One region of the Streptomyces sp. CA2R106 genome, then DNA from elsewhere that is predicted to be linked to it. Evidence: riboswitches for the same ligand, from Rfam matches in the RefSeq annotation. Region 1 holds a riboswitch; the other holds the start of a gene.
The links. Region 1 has a riboswitch for cyclic di-AMP ahead of WA788_RS16940 (C40 family peptidase). Riboswitches for the same ligand answer to the same signal wherever they lie in the genome.
Positions count from the first base shown of each region.

Region 2: linked by a shared signal. The riboswitch ahead of WA788_RS00715 (M23 family metallopeptidase) and the one ahead of WA788_RS16940 (C40 family peptidase) in region 1 are both predicted to bind cyclic di-AMP.

Region 1 is NZ_JBAGKC010000010.1:42,745-48,634, reverse strand. Features, by position in the region: gene WA788_RS16950 (transglutaminase-like domain-containing protein) at 1-290, shown strand, start outside; gene WA788_RS16945 (hypothetical protein) at 637-996, shown strand; gene WA788_RS16940 (C40 family peptidase) at 1,036-2,118, opposite strand; cyclic di-AMP (ydaO/yuaA leader) riboswitch at 2,126-2,279, opposite strand; gene WA788_RS16935 (C40 family peptidase) at 2,468-3,580, opposite strand; gene pcrA (DNA helicase PcrA) at 3,904-5,890, shown strand, end outside.
Region 2 is NZ_JBAGKC010000001.1:154,838-160,727, reverse strand. Features, by position in the region: gene WA788_RS00720 (MBL fold metallo-hydrolase) at 1-545, shown strand, start outside; gene WA788_RS00715 (M23 family metallopeptidase) at 760-1,893, opposite strand; cyclic di-AMP (ydaO/yuaA leader) riboswitch at 1,906-2,043, opposite strand; gene WA788_RS00710 (N-acetylmuramoyl-L-alanine amidase) at 2,464-3,090, shown strand; gene WA788_RS00705 (molybdopterin-dependent oxidoreductase) at 3,425-5,890, shown strand, end outside.

The DNA.
Region 1 (5,890 bases):
GGTTCGTGGCGGGCGACATCCGGCTCGACCTGGCCGCCCTCAACAAGGTGGAGACCCTGCTGTGGGACGTGTGGGGCCCCGGCTCCGAGGCCGACCCGGAGTGCGCCGCCGGCACCGGACTGCCCGCCGGGCTCCGCGACCTGTACGACATCGCGGCCCGCGTCACCAGCGGCGAGGTGTCCTTCGCCGAGGTCCGCGCGCTCTTCGCCGACCACGACGGCCTGCGTACCCCGGCGACCGTGCTGTCCCTGGCCCCCTTCAACGGCCCCAGCCGGGTCACCCTGCGCTGAGCCGGACCACCCCCTGCGTCGGCCGGGCCGGGCGCCGCCGCTCCTTCGTCGAGGAGGCCCGGCAGCACCGCGCACGGGGGGACGCGGCGCCGCCGGGCTCGGCGGAGGTGGCCGCGCCGCGGGCGGACCGACGGCGATGGGAACCGACCACCTGCCGACGACGCTAAGCCTTCACCCGGCCCCGCCCCGCCCCGCTGTCCGGGACTGCCCGCAATTCGTCGCGGCCGACCGGATGCGGCACGGTTGCGACGGGCGCGCTGCCCGCATCCCGGCGCCCGGCGACCGAACCCCGCCATCGGGCACCCCGCCCGCCGCCGGCTGCTATGCGCGCCGTAGGGTCCGGCGCATGGACACCCTCATCAATGTCTTCGTCGGGCTGCACATCATCGGCATCGCGGCGCTGCTGGGCGGCTTCCTCACCCAACTCAAGGCGCTGGGCCCCGGCCGCGCCGAGCCGCGCTTCGTGCCCGGCATGCTCTACGGCGCGTGCACGATGCTGGTGACCGGCGTCGCCCTGGTCGGTCTGGCGCACGCCGACGACCGGCACATCAGCAACGTCAAGATCGGCGTCAAGCTGGCCGTGCTGCTGGTGATCCTCGCGCTGGTCTACGTCAAGCGCGACGACGAGAAGGTGGAGACGGCCCTGTTCGGCGCGGTCGGCGGCCTGACCGTCGTCAACATCTTCATCGCGGTGCTCTGGACCTGAGCACCGCGACGAAGACGGGGTGAACGGGCTCCGGGCGCGTCAGACGATGCGGCGGGCCGTGGCGAACGGCATCCAGCTCAGCGGGGCGACCTCGACCGTGGCGCCCGTGTGCGGGGCGTGCACGATGTTGCCGTTGCCGATGTAGATCCCGACGTGGCTGAGGCCGGAGTAGAAGAACACCAGGTCGCCCGGGCGCAGATCGGCCTCGGAGACCGCGGTGCCCTGCTTGGCCTGGTCCCAGGTGGTGCGCCCGAGGCTGATCCCGGCGGCCTTGTAGGCGGCCTGGGTCAGGCCCGAGCAGTCGTACGAACCGGGGCCGGTGGCTCCGTAGACGTACGGCTTGCCCTGCTGCGCCAGCGCGAACTGGATCGCGGTGGCGGCGCGGCCGGTCGCGGTGCCGGTGTACGTGGGGGTGGTGCTGGAGGACGAGGACGACGACGAGGTCGACGAGGAGGAAGTCGTCGTCTTCGGCTGCTGGAGCGCGGCGAGCTTCTTCTTCTGCTCCGCGGTGAGGCTGTTGAGCAGCTTCTGCGCGGCGGCCAGCTTCGTCTGCACGCTCTTCTTCTGCGTGGCGAGCGTGGTCTGCGAGGACGTCAGCTTCTTCAGGCTCGCGGTGGCCTGGGCGCGCTGGACCGACGCCTGCTCCTGCTGGATCTTGAACTTCTGGAGCGCCTGCTCCTGCGTGGCGGTCAGCCGGTCCAGCAGGTGGTTCTGCGACAGGAAGCTCTCCGGGTCGTCGGAGAAGAGCAGCTGCGTGGTGGCACCGAAGCCGCCGGTGCGGTACTGCTCGGCGGCGAACTGCCCCAGCACGCGCCGGGACTCGTTCATCTGCTCGGTCTTGTCGGCGACCTGGGCCAGCAGTTGGTTGGTCTTGGCGCGCTGGGTCGCCGTCTGCTCCTTGGCCTGGTCGTACTTCTGCGTGGCGACCTCGGCCTGCTGGTTGAGCGTGTCGACCTGCTTCTTGACCTGGCTGATCGACGGCTGCGAGGGCTTCGCGGGGGCCGCGCTCGCCGTCTCGCTCAGGAGGGTGACCGATGCGATGGCCGCGGTGGTGAGACCGACGGCGGCCCGGGTGCCGGTCGACGCGAGGAGCGGGGTACGCGGCTTGCGGTGCGACGCCAAGGAGGCGACTCCTTCCGTGGACCGCCGACCGGGTTAGCTGACGGGTTCGGGCGGGGAAGGTCGCCCTACGGTGCGGACGCGGGTCGCGTCTGCCCCGATTCACCCCAAAGTGCCTCTGGGTCCCCGGTTCCGGCGCCGGCCGGATTAGGCGGAGGTGATGCGCTGCCGGACCTTCGCCGACGGGAGGCGGACCACCTAGCGGGTTACCGTAGTCAACTTCAGCGGATCTCGGGGAGTTTGGATCGCAATGTGACCGAAATCGCTCTGTGACCTTGGGTTTTGCGGACTTGCTGATCGGACATCCGGGTCATGCGGTGGCGACCCGGACGAGACGGCCGACGCGCCCCTATTACGGGCGGACGGCCGCATAGAAGGTCATCTCGGTGATGGGCGCGATCTTCACCACGGTGCCGGTGTGCGGGGCGTGGATCATCTCGCCGCCGCCGATGTAGAGCCCGACGTGCTCGTCGTCGTCGAAGAAGACCAGGTCGCCGGGTTGGAGGTCGGACTCCGAGACCCGGGTGCCCACGTTCACCTGGTCGTAGGTGGTGCGCGGCAGCGTGACGCCCGCGGCCTTGTAGGCGGCCTGGGTCAGCCCCGAGCAGTCGTACGAGTCCGGGCCGGTGGCGCCCCACACGTACGGCTTGCCGAGCTGCTTGCGGGCGAAGGCGATGGCCTGCTCGGCGGCCGTCGAGGAGGACGTGGACGTGGACGTGGTGGCCGCGGCCTTCGCGGCCTGCGCCTGCTTCGCCTTCTCCTGGGCGGCGATCTGCTCCGCCTTCTTCTTCGCCTCGGCCTCCTGCTTCGCCTGGAGCTCCGCCAGCCGCTTCTTCTCCTGCGCGGTGAGGCTGTTGAGCAGCTTCTGCGCCGCGCCGAGCTTCGTCTGCACCTCCTGCTTGGCGGACTTCAGCTCGCTCTGCTTGGCCGTCAGCGTGGCCAGGCTCTTGGCCGCCTCGACCCGCTGCTGGGTGACAGCGACCTGCTGGGTCTGGTAAGAGACGACCGCGGCCCGCTCGCGCTTGCCCATCACGTCCGTGAGGTGGATCTCGGCGGCGAGGTCCTGCGGGTTGTCCGACAGCAGGTAGCGGCTGGTGCTCATGTCGCCGCCGCTGCGGTACTGCGCCGCCGCGAACTCGCCCAGCACGCGCCGCGAGTCGTTGAGCTTCTGCGTCTTCTGGGCGACCTGCGCGAGCAGCTTGTTGACCTTCGCGTTCTGCGAGGTGGTCTGCTCCTGCGCCTGGTCGTACTTCTGGGTCGCCGCCTCCGCCTGCTGGTTGAGGGCGTCGACCTGCTTCTTGACCTCGCTGATCGACGGCTGCGCGGGCTTCGCGGGCGCGGGGGTGGCGCTCGCGCTCTCGCTGAGCAGCGTGACGGTGGCCAGCGCGGCGGTGGTGATCCCCACGGCCGCGCGCGGGCCGGGGGTGCTCAGGAGCGCGGTACGGGCCTTACGGTGCGTCGCCATGGCGGACGGACTCCTCTCGGACGCTGCCGGTTCCGGCTGGTGCGGCACGCTAGCCAAAGCCCGGCACGGCTGGGAAGGGCGATGTCCGATAAGGGTCGATACCTTTTCGTAATCTTTTGCCGAAGCCTCGCCGGCGTCACCCAGCGTGGCGAGCGGGCTACCCGGGCAAGGAGTTTCCTGTGCGTACGGCCTGCATTCGCTGTGCGCCTGCGGTGTGGTGGGGCGGAGCCGGGGCCGCGCTGAGGCTGAGCCGGGGGAGTCCGCGCGGCGACTTCCGCGGACCGGCCTGAGCTGTCGGCGGTCGGCCCTAGACTCGGGAGGCGATGAGCAGCCTCTTTGACGACAGCTTCCTGGACGGTCTGGACGCGGCCCACGGGCCCGCCGACAGCGAGCAGCCCCCGCCACCGGACGACGGCCCCGGCGGCGAGGAGGTCCCGCACGACCTGTTCCAGGGGCGGTACGACGACCCGCCGGCACACGACGCGCACTACCGCAACGGCGCGCCGCGCCCCGTGCTCGACCCCGCGCAGCTCGTCGCGGGGCTCAACGAACAGCAGCGCGCGGCCGTGGAGCACCACGGCGGGCCGCTGCTCATCGTCGCCGGCGCCGGCTCCGGCAAGACCCGCGTGCTCACCCACCGCATCGCCCACCTGCTCGCCGCCCGCGACGTGCACCCCGGCTCCATCCTCGCCATCACCTTCACCAACAAGGCCGCGGGCGAGATGAAGGAGCGGGTCGAGGAGCTGGTCGGGCCGCGCGCAAACGCGATGTGGGTCTCGACCTTCCACAGCGCCTGCGTGCGCATCCTGCGCCGCGAGTCCAAGACCCTCGGCTTCACCTCGTCGTTCTCGATCTACGACGCCACCGACGCGCGCCGGCTGATGGCCCTGGTCTGCCGGGACCTGGACCTCGACCCCAAGCAGTTCCCGCCGAAGTCGTTCAGCGCCCAGGTCTCCAACCTGAAGAACGAACTGGTCGACCACGAGACGTTCGCCGCCCGGGCGGAGAATCCGTTCGAGCGCAAGCTCGCCGAGGCGTACGCGATGTACCAGGCCCGGCTGCGCGACGCGAACGCGCTGGACTTCGACGACATCATCATGACCACCGTCAACCTGCTCCAGGCGTTCCCCGACGTCGCCGAGCACTACCGGCGGCGCTTCCGGCACGTCCTCGTCGACGAGTACCAGGACACCAACCACGCCCAGTACACCCTGGTCCGCGAACTCGTCGGCACCGGCGCCGAGCCCGCGGACGGCGCCCCCGCCACGCCCATGGCCGAGCTGTGCGTCGTCGGCGACGCCGACCAGTCGATCTACGCCTTCCGCGGCGCCACGATCCGCAACATCCTCCAGTTCGAGGAGGACTACCCGCAGGCCCGCACCATCCTGCTGGAGCAGAACTACCGCTCCACCCAGAACATCCTCAGCGCGGCCAACGCCGTCATCGAGCGCAACGCCGGGCGCCGCGCGAAGAACCTGTGGACGCAGTCCGGCGAGGGCCCCGTCATCACCGGCTACGTCGCCGACCAGGAGCACGACGAGGCGCAGTACGTCGCCGAGGAGATCGACCGGCTCACCGACGCCGGCGACGCCCGCCCCGGCGACGTCGCCGTCTTCTACCGCACCAACGCCCAGTCCCGGGTCTTCGAAGAGGTCTTCATCCGGGTCGGCCTGCCCTACAAGGTCGTCGGCGGCGTCCGCTTCTACGAGCGCCGCGAGGTCCGCGACGTGCTGGCCTACCTGCGGGTGCTCGCCAACCCCGAGGACGCCGTGCCGCTGCGCCGCATCCTCAACGTGCCCAAGCGCGGCATCGGCGAGCGCGCCGAGGCGATGATCGACGCGCTCGGCCGGCGCGAGGGCATCTCCTTCCCGCAGGCGCTGCGGCGCGTCGACGAGGCGTACGGCATGGCCGCGCGCTCGGCCAACGCGGTCAAGCGGTTCAACACGCTCATGGACGAGCTGCGCACCGTCGTGGAGTCCGGCGCGGGCCCGGCCGTCGTCCTGGAAGCGGTGCTGGAACGCACCGGCTACCTCGCCGAGTTGCAGGCGTCCACCGACCCGCAGGACGAGACCCGGGTGGAGAACCTCCAGGAGCTCGCCGCCGTCGCCCTGGAGTTCGAGCAGGAGCGGGAGGGCGAGGAGAGCGGGTCGCTCGCCGAGTTCCTGGAGCGCGTCGCGCTCGTCGCCGACTCCGACCAGATCCCCGACTCGCCCGACGGCGAGGAGGACACCGGCGGCGTGATCACCCTGATGACGCTGCACACCGCCAAGGGCCTGGAGTTCCCGGTGGTGTTCCTGACCGGCATGGAGG
Region 2 (5,890 bases), on a different contig from region 1:
CCCGCACCTTCAGCGGCCATCTGGACCTCGAAGTCGGCGGATTGGCAGTCGAGTTGATCGAGGTGGGGCCCGCGCACACGGTCGGCGACCTCATCGTCAACCTGCCCGGCGAGGGCGTGGTCTGCGCCGGCGACGTCATCTTCTGCGAGGACCACCCGGTGCACTGGGCCGGGCCGCTCACCGAGGTGCACCGCGCGGTGCAGCGCATCCTGGCCTGCGACCCGCGCGTGGTCGTGCCGGGCCACGGCCCCGTCATGACGCCCGCGGACGTCTCCGCGTACGCGGACTACCTGCTGCGGGTGCGCGACCGCGTCCACGCCGGGCACGCGGCCGGGCAGACCGTCGAGCAGACCGCCGCCGAGCTCATAGCCGCGGAGACCAACCCGCGGTGGGGCCTGACCGAGCGGCTGGCGATCCTCACGGCCGTGGAGTACCGCGTCCTGGACGGGGACTCCTCCCCGGCCGACCTGATCCCGCTGGTCGACCTCGCCGCGCACTACGCCCCGACGGCCGACCCCACCGCCGCCGCCTCAACCGTCGCCTGACGGGCCCGGCGCCGCCCCTCCCCGACCCCGGGTCCGGCCACTCGTCCGCTCGTCCGCGCGGAACGACCGACGGCCCCGGCGCCGGGGGGGTGGTCGCCAGGGCCGCCGGGGCGGTGGGGTGCGATGGGTCGTCAGAGGGGTGCGGGAGCGGCGCACGGCGTACGGCGGGGGCGCCGTCCGTGCGGGGGCCGGGCGCCCAAGTCGCCCGGCGGTACTAGATGGTGACGTCGTGGGCGCGCAGCCAGGGCAGCGGGTCGACGGGGGCGCCGCCGTCCGGGCGGACCTCCAGGTGGAGGTGCGGCGCGGGCACGTTGCCGGTCGCGCCGACCCGTCCGATGGTGTCGCCGGTGGTGACCCGGCCGTCGGTGACGACCATGGTCGACAGGTGGCAGTAGCGCAGTTCGGTGCCGTCGTCGAGGGTCAGGACCACCCGGTAGCCGTCGCTGCCGGCCCAGCCCGCGGAGGTGACGGTGCCGCCGTGCACGGCGTGCACGGGGGTGCCGGTCGGCGCGGTGAAGTCCTGCCCGTTGTGGAGGTTGGCCCACGGGTCGGCCTCGCCGAAGGCGGCGCCGAGCGTGGCGCAGGCGACGGGCTTGATGTAGGAGGCCGCGAGCCGGGCGAGCCGCTCGGCCTCGGCGCGGGCCGCCGCGGCGGCCTCCTCGCGGGCCTTCTCCTCGGCGGCCGCCTTCGCGGCGGCGACCTGCTCGCGCACCTTGCGCTCGGCGGCCTCCCGGGCGGCCTGCGCGGCCGCGGCCTGCTCTGCGGCCTCGCGCTCGACGCGGGCGACGGCCTCGCGTTGGGCGGCGACCTGGCCGAGGAGGCGGGCGCACAGGGCGGCGCCGGGGTCGGTGGGGGCGGCCGGTTCGGCGGCTTCGGCGACTTCGGCGGCTTCCGCGGCTTCGGCGGGCTCGACGAACGCGGCGGGCGCGGTCGCGGGCTCCGCATCGGCGGCGGGCTCCGGGTCGCGGACGGTCTCCACGGCAGGCTCCGCGGTCGGCTCCTCAACCGGCCGCGGCAGTATGGACGTCGAGTCGGCGCCGGCCAGCACGGTCGGGTCGTACACGGGCATCCCGGCGAGCGGGGCACCGGCCGGGGCGGCATCCGGCAGCGGGTACGGCGCGGGGCGCGCCGCGGAGTCGGCGGCGGGCGCGGGGGCCAGCCCGGCGGCGCCGACACTGGCGTAGGCCGCGAACGCGGGGGTGGGGGCCGGGGCGGTCATCGCGGCGGAAGTCCCGTTCGCCGCGGCGGCGTTGGCGCGCTGGCGGGGGAAGTGGAAGTCGTCCCGCTCCTGGCCGGCGAGGTGGCCGTCGAGCCGGGCATGGGCGTAGGCAAGCTGGTCGGACGCCACGACGGGCGCTCTCCTTTCCTTCCCTCTCGCCTACCGGGTTAGCTGACGGGTTCGGAGGAAGAAGGTCTCCTACGGGCCTGACTACTGCCCGATTCACCCCATTTTCTCGGGTCCCCGGTTCCCGCGGACGGGATTCGGCAAGCGCGCGGTCCGCCGTCCTGGCGGCGGCGGTGACGACCGCGCTGCGTTATCGAACGTTAATAGAGCCGGAGTCGTTTTCCAAGCCGTATCAGAGAGTTGGGCATAGGAACAAAACAGTCAGGGTATAGAGAGAGCAGGCAAATCGGTCAGTCGATGTGGCCGTGAAGTGATGTGAGCGTGCATCAGTCGTTATCGGTGCGGGGAAGAGGGCTGGGACATGGTGGCTACGGTGTGTGAGTGGGCAAACTCGGCGCGCAGGCGGCCGGGTGGGGCCGCGCGGCGGGTCCGCCAGTGGCATGGACCTCTGCCATTGCGCGAAGCGCTTGGCAGGTCGCGGCGCCGGACCCCAGGATGGGCGGGCCGGTACTTGTCATGGACCCGACCATTTCGAACGTCCCGACCGCTTCGCGACCTCTCAGGGAGCCCGCCATGGAACGCCCCAGCAGTCCCCGACTCCCCCACACCCGCCGGTCGTTACTCCGCGGCGGCCTCGCGCTCGGCACCGCCGCCGGTGCCGCGCTCGCGGGCGGGCTGTGGACCGGCAGCGGCCGGGCCGCCGCGGCCGGCGCCGTCGACTACCCCGGCGCCACCTGGGCACCGGCCAGCACCGCCAACTACACGGCGTCCAACCGCCCCACCACCTATGCGATCGACATGGTCGTCATCCACGTCACCCAGGAGACCTTCGCCGACACCATCACCCTCTTCCAGGACCCGGCCCACGCCGCCACCGCGCACTACGTGGTGCGCTCCGCCGACGGCGCCATCGACCAGTGCGTCCGGGAGCACGACGTCGCCTGGCACGCGGGCAACTGGTCGTACAACACCCGCAGCATCGGCATCGAGCACGAGGGCTGGGTCGACGACGCGTCCTGGTTCACCGACGCGATGTACCACGCTTCCGCAGCGCTCACCGCCGAGATCTGCGACAAGTACGGCATCCCCAAGGACCGGCAGCACATCATCGGCCATGTCGAGGTGCCGGGCACCGACCACACCGACCCGGGGCCCAACTGGGACTGGGTGCGCTACATCCGCCTGGTGAACGGCGGCTGAGCCGCGGCGGGCACCGGCGGCCCGCCCGCGCCCTCACACCCGGCCGCCCGGGGCTGTGCAGGGGGCGTAACCGGCCGCGCTTCGCGGGTGTGACCGCGGCGAAACGGGCCTTTCGTACGGTGCGACGGTCAGCCGTACCCGAGAGGGGAGCCGCGTGCCCGCGACCGTGCCCGCCACCGCGACCGCGCCGGTGCCCGCGCCCCCGCCCGTGTCCGTACCCCTGCCCGAGCCCCGGTCCGGACCCCGGCCAGAACTCCTGTCCGGCGCCGAGCAGCGGGCGGAGGGCGACGGGCGGGTGCGTACGGTGTGCGCGTACTGCGGGGTGGGCTGCGGCATGGTGCTCCAGGTGGCCGCCGGGCCCGACGGGCGGCGCGGCGTGGTCAAGGTCTCCGGCGACAAGGAGCACCCGGCGAACTTCGGCCGGCTGTGCACCAAGGGCGCCACGACCGCGGACATGCTCGCCGCGCCCGGCCGGCTGACCACCGCCCTGGTCCGGGCCGAGCGCGGCGGCCCGGCCGCCCCGGTGCCGGTCGCCGACGCGGTGGCGGAGACCGCCGCGCGGCTGCGGGCGATCATCGACGAGCACGGCCCGGACGCGGTCGCCTTCTACGTCTCGGGCCAGATGAGCCTGGAGGCGCAGTACCTGGCGAACAAGCTCGCCAAGGGCTTCGTGCGCACCAACCAGATCGAGTCCAACTCCCGCCTGTGCATGGCCAGCGCGGGCAGCGGCTACAAGCTGTCGCTGGGCGCCGACGGACCGCCCGGGTCCTACCGGGACTTCGAGCACGCCGACGTGTTCCTGGTGATCGGCTCCAACATGGCCGACTGCCACCCGATCCTCTTCCTGCGGATGATGGACCGGGTCAAGGCGGGCGCCAAGCTGATCGTCGTCGATCCGCGGCGGACCGCCACCGCGGCGAAGGCCGACGTCTTCCTCCAACTGCGCCCGGGCACCGACCTCGCGCTGCTCAACGGACTGCTCCACCTGCTGGTCGAGGCCGGCCGCACCGACCCGGAGTTCATCGCCGCGCACACCGAGGGGTGGGCGGCGATGCCGGAGCTGCTCGCCGACTACCCGCCGGCGGCCGTCGCGGAGCTGACCGGGGTCGCCGAGGCGGACCTGCGCGCCGCCGCCGGGCTGATCGGTGACGCGCGGGAGTGGATGAGCTGCTGGACGATGGGGCTCAACCAGTCCACCCACGGCACCTGGAACACCAACGCCCTGGTCAACCTGCACCTGGCCACCGGCGCGATCTGCCGCCCGGGCAGCGGGCCGTTCTCGCTGACCGGCCAGCCCAACGCGATGGGCGGCCGCGAGATGGGCTACATGGGCCCGGGGCTGCCCGGGCAGCGCTCGGTGCTGGTCGACGAGGACCGGGCCGCCGCCGAGGAGCTGTGGGGCCTGCCGCCCGGCACGATCCGCGCGGACGGCGCCGGCGGCGGCACCGTGGAGATGTTCCGGCGGATGGCGGCCGGGCAGATCAAGGCGTGCTGGATCATCTGCACCAACCCGGTGGCCTCCGTCGCCAACCGGACGACCGTCGTCGAGGGCCTGGCGGCGGCCGAACTCGTCGTCGTGCAGGACGTGTTCGCCGACACCGAGACCACCGCGCACGCCGACGTGGTGCTGCCGGGCGCGATGTGGACCGAGGCCGAAGGGGTGCTGGTCAACAGCGAGCGCAACCTCACGCTGGCCCGGCCCGCGCTCGACCCGCCCGGCGAGGCGACCGCGGACTGGCGGCTGATCGCGGACATCGCCTGCGCGATGGGGTACGCCGACGCCTTCACCTACACCGGCGCCGAGCAGGTCTTCGAGGAACTCAAGGGCGCCTGGAACCCCAAAACCGGCTACGACCTGCGCGGGGTCAGCTACGAGCGGCTGCGCGGCACCCCCGTGCAGTGGCCGGCCGCGGACCCGGACGGGCCCGACCGCAATCCGATCCGGTACACCGGGCCGGACGGGCCGCGCTTCCCCACCGCGAGCGGCCGCGCCGCCTTCTTCCCCCGCCCGCACCTGCCGCCCGCCGAACTCCCCGACGACGACTACCCGTTCGCGCTCAACACCGGACGGCTGCCGCACCAGTGGCACACCCTCACCAAGACCGGGCGGGTGGCCAAGCTGAACCGGCTCAACCCGGCGCCGTTCGTGGAGCTGCACCCCGCCGACGCGGACCGGCTCGGCATCGCCGACGGCGACACGGTCGAGGTCGCCTCCCGGCGCGGCCGGGCGCTGCTGCCCGCGGTGGTCACCGACCGGGTACTGCCCGGCTGCTGCTTCGCGCCCTTCCACTGGAACGACCTGTTCGGCAAGGACCTGAGCGTCAACGCGGTGACCAATGACGCCGTCGACCCGATCTCCTTCCAGCCGGAGTTCAAGGTGTGCGCGGTGGCCCTGGCGAAGGTGGCCGCGGCGGTCGGGGAGACCGCGGAAGGCGGGGACGTCGCGGTAGGCGGGGGCGTTGCGGAAGGCGGGGATCTCGGGGCTGCCGGGGAGGCCCCGGCTCTCGCGGAGGCCCCGGCCCCGGCGCTGGACGCACCCGCCGCCGTACCCGCCGTCGCGGCGCCTGCTGTTGCGGCACCCGCCGGACTCGCCGGTGCCGTCGGCCTGTTCGGCCTCACCGATCCGCCGCCCGTGCTCGGCGCGGACGAACGGCAGTACCTCGTCGGGTTCCTGGCCGGGCTGGAGTCCGGCGCTCCCGGGGTGCCGGTGCTGCCCCCGGACGCGCCGTTCCGGCCCGCCCACGCGCGCTGGGTCAACGGCGTCCTCGCGGGCATGTACTCGCGCGCGCCGGAGGCACCG